DNA from 4 places in the Streptomyces sp. NPDC052079 genome. Region 3 is predicted to be linked to each of the others. Evidence: riboswitches for the same ligand, from Rfam matches in the RefSeq annotation. Region 3 holds a riboswitch; each other region holds the start of a gene.

What was found. Region 3 has a riboswitch for cyclic di-AMP ahead of AB0L56_RS19180 (M23 family metallopeptidase). Riboswitches for the same ligand answer to the same signal wherever they lie in the genome.
Region 1: linked by a shared signal. The riboswitch ahead of AB0L56_RS25440 (peptidoglycan DD-metalloendopeptidase family protein) and the one ahead of AB0L56_RS19180 (M23 family metallopeptidase) in region 3 are both predicted to bind cyclic di-AMP.
Region 2: linked by a shared signal. The riboswitch ahead of AB0L56_RS22835 (transglycosylase family protein) and the one ahead of AB0L56_RS19180 (M23 family metallopeptidase) in region 3 are both predicted to bind cyclic di-AMP.
Region 4: linked by a shared signal. The riboswitch ahead of AB0L56_RS00415 (transglycosylase SLT domain-containing protein) and the one ahead of AB0L56_RS19180 (M23 family metallopeptidase) in region 3 are both predicted to bind cyclic di-AMP.

The regions. Positions count from the first base shown of each region.
Region 1 covers NZ_JBFAWL010000021.1:50,696-54,874, reverse strand. The annotation lists gene AB0L56_RS25455 (XRE family transcriptional regulator) at 1-186, shown strand, start outside; gene AB0L56_RS25450 (DUF6126 family protein) at 183-311, shown strand; gene AB0L56_RS25445 (tyrosine-protein phosphatase) at 333-1,130, opposite strand; cyclic di-AMP (ydaO/yuaA leader) riboswitch at 1,583-1,744, shown strand; gene AB0L56_RS25440 (peptidoglycan DD-metalloendopeptidase family protein) at 1,749-2,657, shown strand; gene AB0L56_RS25435 (SGNH/GDSL hydrolase family protein) at 2,862-3,647, shown strand; partial or broken gene AB0L56_RS25430 (MBL fold metallo-hydrolase) at 3,913-4,179, shown strand, end outside.
Region 2 covers NZ_JBFAWL010000017.1:15,228-19,406, forward strand. The annotation lists gene AB0L56_RS22825 (septum formation initiator family protein) at 1-68, opposite strand, end outside; gene eno (phosphopyruvate hydratase) at 220-1,506, opposite strand; gene AB0L56_RS22835 (transglycosylase family protein) at 1,775-2,467, opposite strand; cyclic di-AMP (ydaO/yuaA leader) riboswitch at 2,471-2,639, opposite strand; gene AB0L56_RS22840 (transglycosylase family protein) at 2,845-3,810, opposite strand; gene AB0L56_RS22845 (cytochrome P450) at 4,011-4,179, opposite strand, start outside.
Region 3 covers NZ_JBFAWL010000012.1:76,519-80,697, forward strand. The annotation lists gene AB0L56_RS19170 (GNAT family N-acetyltransferase) at 1-1,076, opposite strand, end outside; gene AB0L56_RS19175 (HPr family phosphocarrier protein) at 1,254-1,535, shown strand; gene AB0L56_RS19180 (M23 family metallopeptidase) at 1,827-2,612, opposite strand; cyclic di-AMP (ydaO/yuaA leader) riboswitch at 2,625-2,790, opposite strand; gene AB0L56_RS19185 (pitrilysin family protein) at 2,994-4,179, opposite strand, start outside.
Region 4 covers NZ_JBFAWL010000001.1:83,106-87,284, reverse strand. The annotation lists gene AB0L56_RS00420 (polyprenyl synthetase family protein) at 225-1,235, opposite strand; cyclic di-AMP (ydaO/yuaA leader) riboswitch at 1,860-1,996, shown strand; gene AB0L56_RS00415 (transglycosylase SLT domain-containing protein) at 2,000-2,488, shown strand; gene AB0L56_RS00410 (HAD family hydrolase) at 2,452-3,324, opposite strand; gene AB0L56_RS00405 (GNAT family N-acetyltransferase) at 3,547-4,179, shown strand, end outside.

The DNA.
Region 1 (4,179 bases), on a different contig from region 3:
CTGCTGCGCCTGGGGGACGTCCTGCACCGGCTCGCCCCGGGCGACAGCGCGCACTTCGACTCGCTGACCCCGCACCGTATTGCCGCAGCCGACCCCGACGGGGTCGAACTGCTGTTCGTCCACACCCTGCTGCAGAGTCCCACGGCCGCGCTGTGCCTGGGCCCGATCCACGGAGAAGCGACATGACTGGTAAGGACATGGAGGAGAAGTTCCCACGGGCCCTGTGGGTGCGGCTGTTCATCTACGTGGTGGTGGGGCACCTCTTCGCGGCCTTCATCTACTTCCTGTTCGAGATAGCCCCCAAGAAGTAGACGCCGGGGCGGGTGCCCGCCTCAGTCGAGCATGCGCTCGCGCAGCCGCTCCCGGGCCCCGGGGGTGAGGCCGAGCCCCTGCTCCAGATAGGCGTCGACCCCGCCCCAGGTCTCCTCCACCGTCTCGAAGGCGGCCGACAGGTACTCCGCCCGGGCGTCGAACAGCGGGCTGAGCAGCTCCATGACCTCGGAGGAGTAGGCCGAGGCGGAGCTGCCGCTGCGGTGCACCTTGTAACGGCGGTGCTTGGCGTTGGACTTGAGGTAGTCGTCGACGATCGCGTCCCGCTCGACGCCCAGCGCGAGCAGCGTCACCGCCACGGACAGTCCCGCACGGTCCTTGCCCGCCGCGCAGTGCATCAGCACGGGGACGCTGTCCTCGGCGAGCGAGCGCAGCACCTGGGCGTGCTCGGCGGTGCGCTCCGTGATGATCATCCGGTAGGAGGTGATCATCCGGTCCGCGCCCTTGCCGTCCGCGAGGACCGAGCGCAGCTGGTCCAGGTCGCCGTCGCGGACCATCTTCCAGAACTCGGCGCCGTCGGCCGGGTCGCTGAGCGGCAGGTTCAGATTGCGCACGCCCGGCAGTTCGACGTCCGGCCCCTCCAGCTTCTGGTCCGCCGCGTTGCGGAAGTCGAAGATCGTGTGCAGCCCGAGCGAGGACAGGAAGACGGCGTCCTCGGCGGTCGCATGGGCCAGGTGACCGCTGCGGAACAGCACCCCGTGCCGCACCCGCCGACCGTCCACGGTCGGCAGTCCGCCCACGTCGCGGAAGTTGCGTACTCCGGCCAGCTCGGGTTCGGTCGACGGGATCTGCTGCGTCACGGGGACTCCTCCCACTCGGCGCCGCCGCCGCTGCTCGTCGGCGGGCATCACCTGACGATACGACATGCCTGCCTGGGGCAATGAGTTCTCCACAGGCGTGGCCCGGCCGCCCAGGCGCCCAGGATGCGCATGCCTGTGATCGCATGATTGAGGCGTTGTGTCCGATTAGGTCGCTTCGCTATAACATGCCACCAAAGCAGGAGAAATGGGAGTGGGGTGCGTGAGCAGCGTCATATCCGTGACGATGTGTTATCGCCATGCTCACGTAATCAAGCGCAATAACAAGGGAATTCGTGGGCCCTCTGCATCACGATTGACGCTCGGTGACGTCAATTCCTCCTGTGGATCACGGAAAAAGCACCTTCGCGGCGAACTGCCGCTTGTCCCGTCGCATCCGGGTCGCTTACGTTCACGACCGATCCGGACGGACGCCTAATCCTGCCGCCGCCCGGAGCCCGCACACACTGACCCGTGTACGGCAGGAGCGGGGGACCCACAGGTAAGACTGCCTGTTCCGGTCTCCGGAACGGCTTGGGGTTAAGTCGCGTGATATCGCGGCCGGACATCTCCAGTCCGAACCCGACAGCTCACCTCGCAGGCGCCGGAGAGGAATTCGTCATGCCCGCGAAGGGTAAGCACCGCCGTCCCAAGGCTCAGCGTTTCACCCGCTCCATCGCCGTCGCCGGAACCGGTGGCGCCGCACTCGCCCTGCCGCTTCTCGGCGCCACCGGCGCGAACGCCGCCACGCCGCAGGCGGCCCCCGAAAAGGCCGTCCAGTCCCTTTCCGCCGGCGGCCACGAGGCCACCGCCGAAAAGAGCGACCAGGTCCGCACGTACACCGTGAAGGCCGGCGACTACCTGGCGAAGATCGCGGAGACGGAGAACGTCGACGGCGGCTGGAAGCAGCTCTACGCGGACAACCGCGAGGCCGTCGGCGACGACCCGGCACTCATCCACCCCGGTCTGAAGCTCACCATCGACGGTGAGGCCGCCAAGGCCACGCCGAAGAAGTCCACTGCGCCGGCGTCTCCGAAGCCTGCCGCGGCGAAGGCCGAGAAGCCCGCCGAGCAGCCGGCGCAGCAGCCGGCCGAGCAGCCGCAGCCGTCCTCCCCGGCCGCCTCCGGTTACAGCTCCCCGGTGCCCGGCGGCGGCATCGGCACCGCCTACAAGGTGGCCGGCGGCATGTGGTCCAGCGGCTACCACACCGGTGTCGACTTCAGCGTCCCGACCGGCACCTCCCTGAAGGCCGTCGGCTCCGGCACGGTCGTCTCCGCGGGCTGGGCCGGCGCGTACGGCAACCAGGTCGTCATCCAGCTCAGCGACGGCCACTACGCCCAGTACGCCCACCTGTCCTCGCTGTCGGTCTCGGCCGGCCAGACCGTGAGCGCCGGCCAGCAGGTCGGTCTCTCCGGCTCCACCGGCAACTCGACCGGCCCGCACCTGCACTTCGAGATCCGCACCACCCCGAACTACGGCTCGGACGTGGACCCGCTCTCCTACCTCCGCTCCAAGGGCGTCTCCATCTGACCCCCTGCGGCAACCTTCCTGACACGCGCACCGAAGGCCGGACCCCATCCACGGGTCCGGCCTCCGGTGTATTCCGGACCGGGCGACATTCTGAGAGTGGCTTATCTCACCGCACGTCAACGCTCGCCTACGGTCGCGTAGGTCACATTCCACGGTGAATCATGATCTGCCGTGGCAGACGATTCGAAGAATGACAGCAGAAGAGTGATCGGGTCGTACGTGGCGGTGGGGGACAGCTTCACCGAGGGCGTGGGTGACCCCGGCCCCGACGGGGCGTTCGTCGGCTGGGCCGACCGGTTCGCCGTGCTTCTCGCCGACCGCCGGCCCGAGGGGGACTTCGAGTACACCAATCTCGCGGTGCGCGGAAAGCTGCTGGACCAGATCATGGCGGACCAGCTCCCGGTGGCGGTCGAACTCGCCCCCGACCTGGTCTCGTTCTGCGCGGGCGGCAACGACATCCTCCGTCCGGGCACCGACCCGGACGAGGTCGCCGAGCGCTTCGAGCAGGCGATCGCCGCCCTCACCGCCGTGTGCGGCACGGTCCTGGTGACGACCGGGTTCGACACCCGCGGCGTCCCCGTGCTCAGGCATCTGCGCGGCAAGATCGCCACGTACAACGGGCACGTACGGGCCATCGCCGACCGCTACGGCTGCACGGTGCTGGACCTGTGGTCCCTCAAGAGCGTCCAGGACCGCAGGGCCTGGGACGCCGACCGGCTGCACCTCTCGCCCGAGGGCCACACCCGCGTCGCGCTGCGCGCGGGCCTCGCCCTCGGCCTGAAGGTGCCCGCGGACCCGGAGCAGCCGTGGCCGCCGCTGCCGCCTCGCGGCACGTTGGAGATCCGGCGGGACGACGTCCACTGGGCGCGGGAGTATCTGGTCCCGTGGATCGGCCGCCGCCTGCGGGGGGAGTCGTCGGGCGACCACGTCACGGCGAAGGGGACGCTGTCCCCGGAGGACATCCGGTCGCGGATCGCGAAGGTGGCGTGAGGCGCGGTTCGCGGGGTGCTGGGCGCGCGGGGCGTGTGTGGGTGGTGCGTGGCTGGTCGCGCAGTTCCCCGCGCCCCTTTTGGGGTGCTGCGCTCGCGGCGTCTTGAGGTCCGCGTGGGGCTTGGCGCGCGGGGGCGTGTACGGGTGGCTGGTCGCGCAGTTGCCCGCGCCCCTTTGGGGGCGCGGGGGCTGTTTCCACAACTGCCCCCGTCCGCGGAGCCACCGCACATAATGGACACTCCGATCGACTTCATCTGGAGGTACCGTGGCCGCTTCTTCCGCCCCCCGGGCGAGGCTGACCGCCCTGCGGCTGCCGGCCTTCGGCGCGGAGCCGGCCGGTGAGCGCCTGGCGCGGATCCGCAGGTCCCCGCACTTCGCGAACGGCGTGTTCCAGAACCCGGGCGGGCAGGCCCGTACGCGTCCCTCCGGGTCGGGATGGGACATGGCCAAGCAGTTCCTGGACAAGGACTCCCGCTCCCTCCGCGCCCCGCAGGGCACGATCCCGGTCCATCCCACCACCCTCGCCGACCTG
Region 2 (4,179 bases), on a different contig from region 3:
CGGGCGGCGGTCTGCTCGCCGATCAGCCGGATCCTGGTCGCGGTGGAGAAACGGTCCCGGCCGGTCACGGAGTCGCGCTCCCGCACAGCACCGCCATGATCCCGCCTCTCGTCTCGCCGTCATACGCGTCTCGTTCACCGTCATACGCGCGTACGTCCCCGCACACGGTACGGGACCGAGTACGGGGACGTACGTACGACGCTGCCTGCGAACCGGCGCTCAGTCCTCGGAGCGGAACCGCGGGAACGCGCTGCGGCCGGCGTACACCGCGGCGTCGTCGAGGATCTCCTCGATGCGCAGCAGCTGGTTGTACTTGGCGACGCGCTCGGAGCGGGCCGGGGCCCCGGTCTTGATCTGGCCGCAGTTGGTGGCGACCGCGAGGTCGGCGATGGTGACGTCCTCGGTCTCGCCGGAGCGGTGGGACATCATGCACTTGAAGCCGTTGCGCTGGGCCAGCTCGACGGCGTCCAGGGTCTCGGTCAGCGAGCCGATCTGGTTGACCTTGACCAGCAGGGCGTTGGCGGCGCCCTCGTCGATGCCGCGCGCGAGACGCTCGGGGTTGGTGACGAACAGGTCGTCGCCGACGAGCTGGACCTTGTCACCGAGCTTGGCGGTGATGGTCTTCCAGCCCTCCCAGTCGTCCTCGAACAGCGGGTCCTCGATGGAGACGAGCGGGTACGCCTCGACGAGCTCGGCGTAGTACTCGGTCATCTCGGCGGCCGAGCGCGTCTTGCCCTCGAAGGTGTAGGAGCCGTCCTTGTAGAACTCGGAGGCGGCGACGTCGAGCGCGAGGGCGATCTGCTCGCCGGGGGTGTAGCCGGCTTCCCTGATGGCCTCGAGGATGAGGTCGAGGGCCTCACGGTTGGAGCCGAGGTTGGGGGCGAAGCCGCCCTCGTCGCCGAGGCCGGTGGCCAGGCCCTTGCTCTTCAGGACCTTCTTCAGCGTGTGGTAGACCTCGGCGCCCCAGCGCAGGGCCTCGGAGAAGGACTCCGCGCCGATCGGGGCGATCATGAACTCCTGGATGTCCACGTTGGAGTCGGCGTGCGAGCCGCCGTTCAGGATGTTCATCATCGGCACCGGCAGCAGATGCGCGTTCGGACCGCCCAGGTAGCGGAACAGCGGAAGGTCGGAGGCCTCGGAGGCGGCGTGGGCGACGGCGAGCGAGACGCCGAGGATGGCGTTGGCGCCCAGGGAGCCCTTGTTGTCGGTGGCGTCCAGGTCGAACATCGCCTGGTCGATCAGGCGCTGCTCCGTGGCGTCGTAGCCGACGAGCTCCGGGCCGATCTGCTCGATGACGGCCAGTACGGCCTTCTCGACGCCCTTGCCCAGGTAACGGTTGGCATCGCCGTCACGGAGTTCGATGGCCTCGAAGGCGCCGGTGGAGGCGCCGGACGGGACGGCGGCACGACCCGTGCTGCCGTCGTCGAGGCCGACCTCGACCTCGACCGTGGGGTTGCCTCGGGAGTCCAGGATTTCCCGGGCTACGACGACGTCGATGGACGGCACGAGCATCTCCTTCTTGGATGTGACGCGGGTGAGCAAGGCCACGGAGGTCTTGCGAGACCGAGCCTAACCGGCTCCGGGCGATCGGCCATCCGGCCGCTCACCCCATGGACAGAACCGAGCGTAGATTGTTTTTGATCGGAACAAAGGCGGTTCCGGAAACCCCGACCGGAAAGTCTTCCCCCGCGCATGACCCCGCCCCGGTGCGTACGGGGGATGACGCACCGGGGCGGGGAGCCCGTGGGGACGGGGAGGGACCTGCGGCGTTGCCCTACTTCAGGTGCAGCTGCTGGCCCGGGTAGATGAGGTCGGCGTCCTGGACGATGTCGTCGTTCAGCTTGAACAGCTCAGCCCAGCCGCCCTTGACGTCGTGCTCCTCGGCGATGGAGCTGAGGGTGTCGCCCTTGACGACCTTGTACTCGCCGTCGCCCTTCTCGACCTTCTTGCCGGTGGGGGTGGTGACGGTCTTCTTCTCGGCCTTCGGCTCGGCCTGCTTCTCGGCGGCCGGGCGCTCGGTGGAGCGCGAGGCCTTCTGCTCGGTCTCGCGGGGCTGGGTGTTCTGCGCGGAGCCGGCCGAGTCGCCGGTGTAGGCGGCGTTGGAGAGGCCCTTGCCGCAGACCGGCCAGGCGCCCTTGCCCTGGCCCGCCAGGACCTTCTCGGCGATCTCGATCTGCTGGGCCTTGGTGGCATGGTCAGCGCTGGGGGCGTACTTCGTGCCGCCGTAGCCGGCCCAGGTGGAGGCGGAGAACTGCAGACCGCCGTAGTAACCGTTGCCGGTGTTGATGGACCAGTTGCCGCCGGACTCGCACTGGGCGACGGCGTCCCACTCGGACGCGGTGGCGGCGGAGGCGCTGCCGGCCGCCATCAGCGGGGCGGCGACGGCGGCGGAGGCGACACCGGCGATGGTCATCGCGCGGGTGCCCTTGGACGGACGACGGTGCTTGCCCTTGCCGGAAAACAGCATGGTGGATCCCCTCACCGACGCCTGCGAGGTGAGCTGTCGGGTTCGGGCCGGTTGAGTTGCCCGGCCGCGTCCCTCCCGGGAGGCGGCTTCACCCCAAGCCCGAACCGGTGTCAATCACCGGAAAGGGCACTTACCTTGGGTCCCCCGCTCCTGCCTACGGCGCATGACGCGACGACTGTTCCCGTGCTGCCGCTGGCAGGATTCGGCGTGGCGGCAGCCGGGGCCCGCGATGGCGAGCGGTCACGACCGTAGACACGCGATTCACGGAATATCAAAGAGGATCAGCGCTTCTGAGACCTATCTCTCACGGCCTTTACACCGGACATTCGGCGCGAATCATGCCGTCAACCGGCCCCGCGTCCGGGCGATTTCGGATGTCACTTTTCGCCCGCTTCGGTCCCGACCTCGAGCTCCTGACCCGGCAGGATGTAGTCCGGGTCGGCGCCGATGAGCTGGGCGTTGACGGCGTACAGCGCACGCCATCCGCCGTCGACCGCAAGGGAGTCGGCGATGGACGAGAGGTTGTCCCCGGAGTCCACGGTGTAGGAGCCGCCGGTGCTGCCCCAGGCGTCGAGACCGCGCGCGTGCCGGCCGGACGACTCGGACGCACGCTCCTCGTCCTCACCCTCCTCGGCGCCGGCGCCGCGGTGGCGACCGGTTCCCTCGTCACCACTGTCCGCTGAAGAACCGCCGCTCTGCACCGTCTTGTCCGGCTTGTCACCGTCGGGGGTGGCAGAGGGGGAGGCACTGACGTCCGCACTCTTGTCGCCACCGTCGCTGCCCGAAGGGGCGTCCGATTCAGTCGACCTGCCGGATTCATACGATGCGCCGCCGGCGCCCTCCGGCGTCTTGTCCTTTCCGTCCGCACCGGACGACGGGTCGGCCGTGGCCGACGGAGAGGCGGAAGCGGATGCGTCGCCGGAGTCCGGCGAGGCGGACGTACCCGTGTCGACGTCGGCCGCGGGAGCGTTCTGCTCCAGGCCCGCGAGCAGGCCGCAGGTGCGCCATGCTCCGACACCCTGGTCGGCGAGGATCGCCTCGGCGACGGCTATCTGCTGATTGCGGCTGGCCTGGTCGGCGCTCGGCGCATAGTCCAGGCCGCCGTACTTCTCCCAGTCGTCCTGGGTCAACTGCAGGCCGCCGTAGTACCCGTTGCCGCTGTTCTCGCTCCAGGAACCACCGCTCTCGCACTCGGCGACCCGGTCCCAGGTGGAGCCGTCGGCCGCGCTGGCGCTGCCGGCCGCGAGGAGCGGGATCGCGATGGCGGAGCCGGTCACTCCGGCCGCGACGAGGAGAGCCGGAGCCTGGCGGGGGCGGCGGTGCCGACCGTTCCCGGAGAGCATGCGAAGACCTTTCACACGACAGCGATGAACCGGCGCGGCGAAGGAGCCCGAGACGGAGCGCCGCACTTGAAGGGTGAAGGTATCGGCAGTCGATCACTTGTCACAAGTTAATGCCGCGCAGATCACGTGAAGATCACAGAGTTGAGCGCGTGTCACGTTTGCGCTGGCCCGAGCGGGGGCAAAGACCGGAGCCCGGTCCGTCACTTTTGCGGTGGGGTGAATTCCACCGGAAGTGTGCGCAGTCCGCGCATAATGAGCCCGCCGCGCCACCGGAGTTCGTCCGGTTCGACCGCCAGCCTCAGGTCCGGAAGCCTGGTCAGCAGCGTGGCGAGCGCGGTCTGGCCCTCCAGGCGGGCCAGCGGGGCACCC
Region 3 (4,179 bases):
GGCGGCTCCGGCGCGAGCGAGGCGTTCAGCCGCACGTCCGGGGCCGTGTTGATGACGCCGAACGAGTTGGGGCCGATGATCCGCATCCCGTACGAACGGGCTTGCCGGACGAGGGCACGCTGGCGTTCGCGGCCGTCGGGTCCGGACTCGGCGTAACCGGCCGAGACGACGACGAGCCCCTGCACTCCGTGTTCACCGCACTCGGTCACGACCTCGGGGACGTGCTCGGCGGGCACGGCGACGACCGCGAGCTCGACGGGTCCGTCGACCTCCCGGACGGACCGGTACGCGGCCACCCCGTCGAGCTCCTTCTGATCCTGCGCGAACGCCTTGTTCACGGCGTAGAGCCGGCCGGTGTACCCGGCGTCCCGGATGTTGTCGAGGATGCTGCGTCCCACACCGCCGGGGGCGCGTCCGGCGCCGACGACGGCGACCGAGCCGGGGGCGAGCAGCCGCTGCACCGAACGTGCCTCCGCGCGTTGCTCGCGCGCGTACTGCACGGCCATGGACCGGTCCGTGGGCTCGAGGTCGAACTCCAACCGGACGACGCCGTCCTCGAAGCTGCGCTTCTGGGTGTATCCGGCGTCGGTGAACACCTTGATCATCTTGGTGTTGGCGGGCAGCACCTCGGCCGCGAACCGGCGGATGCCGCGCTCCCGCGCGACGGCACCGATGTGCTCCAGCAGCGCGGAGGCGACGCCCCGTCCCTGGTGGGCGTCCTGCACCAGGAAGGCGACCTCCGCCTCGTCGGCCGGTGCGGACGCGGGCGTTCCGTCGGTGCCGATCCGGTCGTAGCGTACGGTGCCGATGAACTCGCCGCCGATGGTGGCCGCGAGTCCCACCCGGTCCACGAAGTCATGGTGCGTGAAGCGGTGGACGTCCTTGGCGGACAGGCGAGGGTAGGGCGCGAAGAAGCGGTAGTACTTCGACTCGTCCGAGACCTGCTCGTAGAAGCTGACCAGGCGCTCCGCGTCGTCGACGGTGATGGGGCGGATACGCGCGGTGCCGCCGTCGCGCAGCACCACGTCGGCCTCCCAGTGGGCGGGATACTCGTGCCGGTCCGACGGGATCTGCATGCGCCCCAGAGTACGGCTCGCGTACGGCGACGGCGCGAGGCAGTCTGTGGTGGACGACAGCCGGAGCGAGGCCGCGGTCCGGCTGTCACCGGGAGCGGGCACGGATGCCGCTTTGGACAGGCTTCACGATATGCGAAGCTGGTCTAGACAACCCTGAACACCGAAGGGCAGCAACACATGGCTGAGCGCCGCGTCAACGTCGGCTGGGCCGAGGGTCTCCACGCCCGCCCCGCCTCCATCTTCGTCCGAGCCGCCACGGCCGCAGGCGTCCCCGTGACGATCGCCAAGGCCGGGGGCAACCCCGTCAACGCGGCCTCCATGCTCGCCGTGCTGGGCCTGGGCGCCCAGGGCGGCGAGGAGATCGTCCTCGCGTCCGACGCGGAAGGGGCGGAGGCCGCCCTGGACCGTCTGGCGAAGCTGGTCTCCGAGGGGCTGGAGGAGCTCCCCGAGACCGTCTGAATCGCGCGTGAGCGCGGGGACGGTTTCGTTCCTCGCAGGCACCCGACACGGCACAGGAAAGGCCCGCCCGGATGATCCGGGCGGACCTTTCCTTCTTTTCCACTCCCCTGCGACGGTGGGCCGGGGGAGTCGCGTACGGCGGGGCGGGGGTGTTCGCCCGCTGTGGCTGGCGCGTCCGCGCCCTCAGCTCCACCAACAAGCACAGTCGCGCCAGTCCGAGGACGGACATCCCCGACCCGACCCCGCACCACCCACCGGCCGTGGGCGCCGCGCAGCGGGCGCGCGCGTGTCTCAGAGGTTCACGCCATGCGCGCGGAGGTAGGCGACGGGGTCGAGGTCGGAGCCGTAATCGGCCCCCGTGCGGGCCTCAAAATGGAGATGGGCGCCCGTGACATTCCCGGTGGCGCCGGAGAGGCCGATCTGCTGTCCCGCGGTGACCTGCTGCCCCGCCGAGACGGCGAGGGACGACAGGTGAGCGTACTGCGTGTACGTGCCGTCGTTCATCTTGATCACGACCTGGTTGCCGTACGCACCGCCCCAGCCGGCCTCGACGACGGTGCCCATGCCGACCGACTGGACGGGCGTACCGCTCGCCGCGTGGAAGTCGATACCGGTGTGGCTGCCGGACGACCAGACGGCGCCGCCGCTCTGGTAGGCGGTGGAGACGTAGGAGCCCGGGATCGGGGAGACGAAGGTGTTGAGGCGCTTGCGCTCCGCCTCACGCGCGGCCCGCTCCTTCTCCGCGCGGGCCTTCGCGGCCTCCTCGGCCGCCTTCTCTGCCGCCATCTCACGGGCGGCCTCCTCGGCGGCCTTCCGCGCGGCGGCCTCGGCCGCCGCGCGCGCGGCCTCGTGCTGGGCGGCCGCCTGGGCGTCGATCCGTTCGGCGACCGTGTCGCCCAGGGTGATGACGGGAGTGAGGCCGGTCTGCGCGGCGGCGGGTTCGGCGGCGAGCGCCGGAGCCGTGAGGGAGCCGACGACTCCGGTGCCGGCGAGGGCCGCGACGCCCGCCGCGCGGGCGGTGCCGCGCTGCATCCGGCTGGGACGACGGTGCTTCCCGGGGGCGCGGGTGAACGCCATGTACAGGCTGGTCCTTTCCTTCCCTCTCGCCTACCGGGTTAGCTGACGGGTTCGGAGCAGGAAGGTCTCCTACGGGCCCCCTCGCGGCACGCGCGGGCGTCCGATTCACCCCAGGGACTACAGGTGGGTCCCCGGCTCCCCTGGCTCGCGCCGTACGGGGACTCGGCGATGGCTGTTCGGTGCCGCGGATGCGGCGCACTGCCCGACGAACAGCCCGCACGAAGCTAAGCGGGACGTCTCCCAATCCCCAAACGATTCCGGGTTTTTGTAGCGCATCCCACAGGGCAGACAGGCAACCTCCGCCCCAATTCCGGGCATAAGAGGGCCCTGGTGACTTTCGTGTCACCAGGGCCCTCTGCGCGGATACCGGCCGGCGGCTCGCTACTCGGCCGTCACGACGGTGACTTCGCCGATCCCGAGGGCCTCGACCGGCGCCTTGATCTGCGCCGCGTCACCGACGAGGACGGTCACCAGGCGGTCCACCGGGAAGGCGCTCACGACCGCCGCGGTGGCCTCCACGGTGCCCGTCGCGGCCAACTGCCGGTACAGGTCGGCCTGGTAGTGGTCCGGCAGGTGCTGCTCGACCTGGTCGGCCAGGGTGCTCGCGACGGCCGCGGCGGTCTCGTACTTGAGGGGCGCCACACCCACCAGGTTCTGCACGGCGACGTCGCGTTCGGCGTCGGTCAGCCCCTCCGCGGCGAGCGTGCGCAGCACCTGCCACAGGTCGTCCAGGGCGGGGCCGGTGTTCGGCGTGTCGACGGAGCCGCTGATGGCCAGCATCGCCGCGCCGGTGCCGTCGGGGGCGGACCTGAGGACCTGCCCGAACGCCCGCACGCCGTAGGTGTAGCCCTTCTCCTCGCGCAGCACGCGGTCCAGGCGGGAGGTGAGGGTGCCGCCGAGGCAGTACGTGCCGAGGATCTGTGCGGGCCAGACGCGGTCGTGCCGGTCGGGGCCGATCCGGCCGATCAGCAGCTGCGTCTGGACGGCGCCGGGACGGTCCACGATCACGACCCGGCCCCGGTCGTCGGCGACCACCGGCGGGATGGGCCGCGGCCGGGCCGAGGAGCCGGTCCAGGCGCCCAGCGTGTCGCCGAGCAGCGCGTCGAGGTCGACGCCGGTGAGGTCGCCGACGACCACGGCGGTGGTCGTGGCGGGGCGGACGTGCCTCTCGTAGAAGGCGCGCACGGCCGCGGAGTCGATTCCGGCGACCGTCTCCTCGCTGCCCTGGCGCGGGCGTGACATGCGCGAGCTCGCCGGGAACAGCTCCTTGGCGAGCTCCTTCGCCGCGCGGCGGGAGGGGTTCGCCAGCTCGTGCGGGATCTCGTCGAGGCGGTTGCGGACGAGCCGTTCGATTTCGCTGTCGGCGAACGCGGGCGCCCGGAGGGCGTCGGCGAGCAGCCCGAGCGCCTTGGGGAGCCGTGAGGCCGGGACCTCCAGGCTGAGGCGGACGCCGGGGTGGTCGGCGTGCGCGTCCAGGGTGGCGCCGCAGCGCTCCAGTTCGGCGGCGAACTCCTCGGCGGAGTGCTTGTCGGTGCCCTCGGAGAAGGCGCGCCCCATGATCGTGGCA
Region 4 (4,179 bases), on a different contig from region 3:
GCGGCGGCTTCCGTCTCGTGTCCTTGCACCAGTCTCACCCTGAGCCGCCATTCTCACCCGAACCGGTGAGACGTGGTGTTGTCCGTCTGGTCCATCTGACCAAATACGGCATGCGGAAGCGTCAGACCCCGGACGCAACTCCGTGTACTGCTCCGGTATGACACGCGAGGTGGTTTTCTCCCCCGACCAGTAGGGGGCGCGGGGCAGTTCGGGCCCGGCCGGGCTCAGCCGGCGCGGTGCACCACCGCGTCGCACAGCTGCACGAGTGCCGCCTTGGCCTCGCACTCTCGCAGCGGGGCCAGCGCGGCGCGCGCCTCCTCGGCGTACCGCACGGTGTCCCGGCGGGCCTGCTCCAGCGCGGGGTGCCCGCGCAGCAGCCGCAGCGCCTCGGCGTGCCGGGCGTCGTCGGTGAGGTCGGAGTCCAGCAGCTCGCACAGGGCGATGTCCTCGGCCAGTCCCAGCCGGGCCGCCCGCTCGCGCAGCCGCAGCACGGGCAGCGTGGCGATGCCCTCGCGCAGGTCGGTGCCGGGGGTCTTGCCGGACTCGCTGGAGTCGGAGGCGATGTCCAGGACGTCGTCGGCGAGCTGGAAGGCGACGCCGAGCCGCTCGCCGTACTGGGTGAGCACGTCCACGACCGTCTCGTCGGCGCCGGACATCATCGCGCCGAAGCGGCAGGAGACGGCGACCAGCGATCCGGTCTTGCCGCCGAGCACGTCCAGGTAGTGGTCGACGGGGTCGCGGCCGTCCTGCGGTCCCGCGGTCTCCAGGATCTGCCCGGTGACCAGCCGTTCGAACGCCTCGGCCTGCACCCGGACCGCCTCCGGTCCGAGGTCGGCCAGGATGTGCGAGGCCCGGGCGAAGAGGAAGTCGCCGGTGAGGACCGCGACGGAGTTGCCCCAGCGGGCGTTCGCACTGTCGACACCGCGCCGGACCTCGGCCTCGTCCATCACGTCGTCGTGGTAGAGCGTGGCCAGGTGGGTGAGCTCCACCACCACGGCGGACGGCACGATGCCGGGCGCGTAGGGGTCGCCGAACTGGGCGGCGAGCATCACCAGCAGCGGACGGAAGCGCTTGCCGCCGGCCCGCACCAGATGCTGGGCGGCACCGGTGATGAAGGGGACCTCACTCTTGGTGGCCTCGATCAGCCCTTCCTCGACAGCCGTCATTCCGGCCTGGACATCGGCTTCCAGAGCCTGGTCCCGCACGCTCAGCCCGAACGGCCCGACGACGGTCACGAGGGGTCTCCTGTCTGCTGGTGTCCACTGGCGGTTACGCGGAATGTCGATACGTCGCTGCCATCACTCAAGTCAGCGTATCCGGTCACGTTTCGATCACCGCCAGCACCCGGGGTTACCGGCAGGGCGGCACCGGATCGGGAGCGGAGTGCTTTTGACCGGTTGATAACAACGGACAATGTGCCACCTTCCCGGACGTAACGCCCTGTCAACCATCCTGCCCGGACGTCCGTCCGATTTGCCGGAATTAGCAAGCGAATTCCTCTTGGCGGTAAATGGTCCCTGGGCTCGCGGTGAGTGAAGTCGGTCACGTGCCGCCCGCCGCGTCCACCACCTGGCCCGATCGGCGTTTTTCCCTCCCACGAAACCGAGTTGACCGTTGGCACCCGCAAAGGATCAAGCACCCCAAATCACCCGATCCAAGATCAAAGGGCTGATTGCGTGACACCCGCACTTGTTCCCTCCATGTGCTCTCGCATACGTTCCGGGCCTGCCGGGCGGACGCCGAATCCTGCCACCGCCCGCATGACACCCACCGACCAACTCACACACGGCAGGAGCGGGGGACCCAGGTAAGCCGCCGGCCCGGCCACGCGCCGGAACGGCGGGGTCCTGTCCTCCCATTCCCGTCCTCCGCCCGAACGGGCGGGCGGGAGCGGGACGACAGGGCCTTGGGGTGAAGCCATGCCTCCAGGGGCACGGCCGGGCACTCTCCCGCCCGAACCCGACAGCTCACCTCGCAGGCGTAGGAGAGGAACCCAGACATGTCCGTTTCCGGTCAGCTGCGTCGCTTCGGCAACCGCCGCATCGCCCGCACCCTCGCCGTCGCCGGTACCGGCGTCGCCGTGGTCGCCCTCCCGCTGTTCGGCGCCACCACCGCCTCCGCGGCCACCCAGACGGCCACCCCGACCGCCGCTTCCACGACGGCTTACCCGAACAACCTCGACGGCTGGATCCGCGAGTCGCTGGACGTCATGGCGCAGCACGGCATCCCGGGCTCCTACGAGGGCATCCACCGCAACATCATGCGCGAGTCCTCCGGCAACCCGACCGCCATCAACCTGTGGGACTCCAACGCCGCCAAGGGCACCCCGTCGAAGGGCCTGCTGCAGGTCATCGACCCGACCTTCCAGGCGTACCACGTGCCCGGCACCGCCTTCGACCCGTACGACCCGGTCGCGAACATCACGGCGGCCTGCAACTACGCCGCCGACCGCTACGGCTCGATCGACAACGTCTTCGGCGCGTACTGAGCCGGGCGCTGACGGCCGACCACGGCCGGCCCACCGAACAGTCGCTCGAGGACGACGGCCACGCCGTCGTCCTCGTTCGACGTGGTGACCTCGTCGGCCACCGCCTTCAGCTCGGGATGCGCGTTGGCCATGGCGACCCCGTGCGCCGCCCAGTCGAACATGGGGATGTCGTTGGGCATGTCGCCGAAGGCGACCGTCCGCTCCGGGCTCAGCCCCAGGTGCTCGGCGGCCAGCGCCAGGCCGGTCGCCTTGGTCACCCCGCACGGCTGGAGCTCCACGGTTCCGGGTCCCGACATGGTGACCGTCGCCAGCGAACCGACCACCGCACGCGCCGCCGCCGCCAACGCGTCGTCGGACAGATGCGGGTGGCGCAGCAGCACCTTGCTGATCGGCCGCTCCCACAGATCACGCCGCCGCTCGATCCGCACCGCGGGCAGCGTCGGATGCGGCATCAGATACCCCGGCTCGATCAGCGTCAGCCCGTCGACCCCGTCCTGGTCGACCGCGGCGTACACCTCCCCCACCTCGGCCTCGATCTTGCCGAGGGCGGTCTCCGCCAGTTCCCGGTCCAGCCTGACGGACCACAGCAGCCGGTGCGCGCCGGCGTCGTACACCTGCGCGCCCTGTCCGCACACCGCGAGCCCCGTGCAACCGAGGTCGTCCAGAAGCGGCCGCACCCTGGGGGCGGGACGCCCCGTCACGACGAGGTGCCGGGCACCGGCCCGCTCCGCCCGCGCGAGCGCGGCGAGGGACCGGTCGGACAGGGTGTCGTCGCCGCGCAGCAGCGTCCCGTCCAGGTCGGTGGCGATGAGTGAGAAAGCGGTGGGTGCGGCCATGATCAGAGAATACGGACAACGCGACCGTCCGATTCACCATGCCCGTATCCGCTCGCTTTCGGCGCGGTTCTCCTTCCGTCATCACCGGGTAAGGACCGGTTGAGGACTCTTTCACCGTTTGGCAAGAACATCGTCCGCTATCTACCGCCCCGGTGGGCTCGGGCGGTACCTTCCAAGAGTCCAGGGGGGACTTGATCGGGGGGTCAGGTGAGCAGTGGACGCATGCGCGTGCTGAGGCCGGAGGAGCTGGGCGAGGGGGAACGGGAGCGCTGGCGCGCATTACGTGCCGCGATGGACGCACCACGCAGCCCTTTCATGGAACCGGAGTTCGCCACCGCCGTGGGCCGGGTGCGGCCCGGGGCCCGGGTGGCCGTGCTGTACGAAGGGGCGGAACCTGCGGGCTTCCTGCCCTACGAGCGGGGCGTGGCGGGACAGGGCCGGGCGATCGGGCTCGGGGTGTCGGACTGCCAGGGCGCGGTGCTGGCTCCCGGTGCCGTCCTGGAGACCGGTGAACTGCTGCGGGCCTGCTCGTTGTCGAGCTTCGCCTTCGACAACCTGGAGGCCGGACAGGAACTGTTCGCGCCGCACGCGGCCGAGGAGCATGCCAGCTTCGTCATCGACGTGGAGAAGGGCTACGAGACCTATGAGTCGGTGCTGCGCACCCAGTCGCCGAAGTTCCTGAAGACCACGCTGGCCAAGGAGCGCAGGCTGGGCCGCCAGGCCGGACCCGTGCGGTTCGTCTTCGACGAACGCGACCCGGCCGCGCTGCGGGCGCTCGTCGCGTGGAAGTCGGCGCAGTACCGCAGGACGGGCCGCCGCGACCGGTTCGCGCAGGAGTGGATCGCCCGGCTCGTG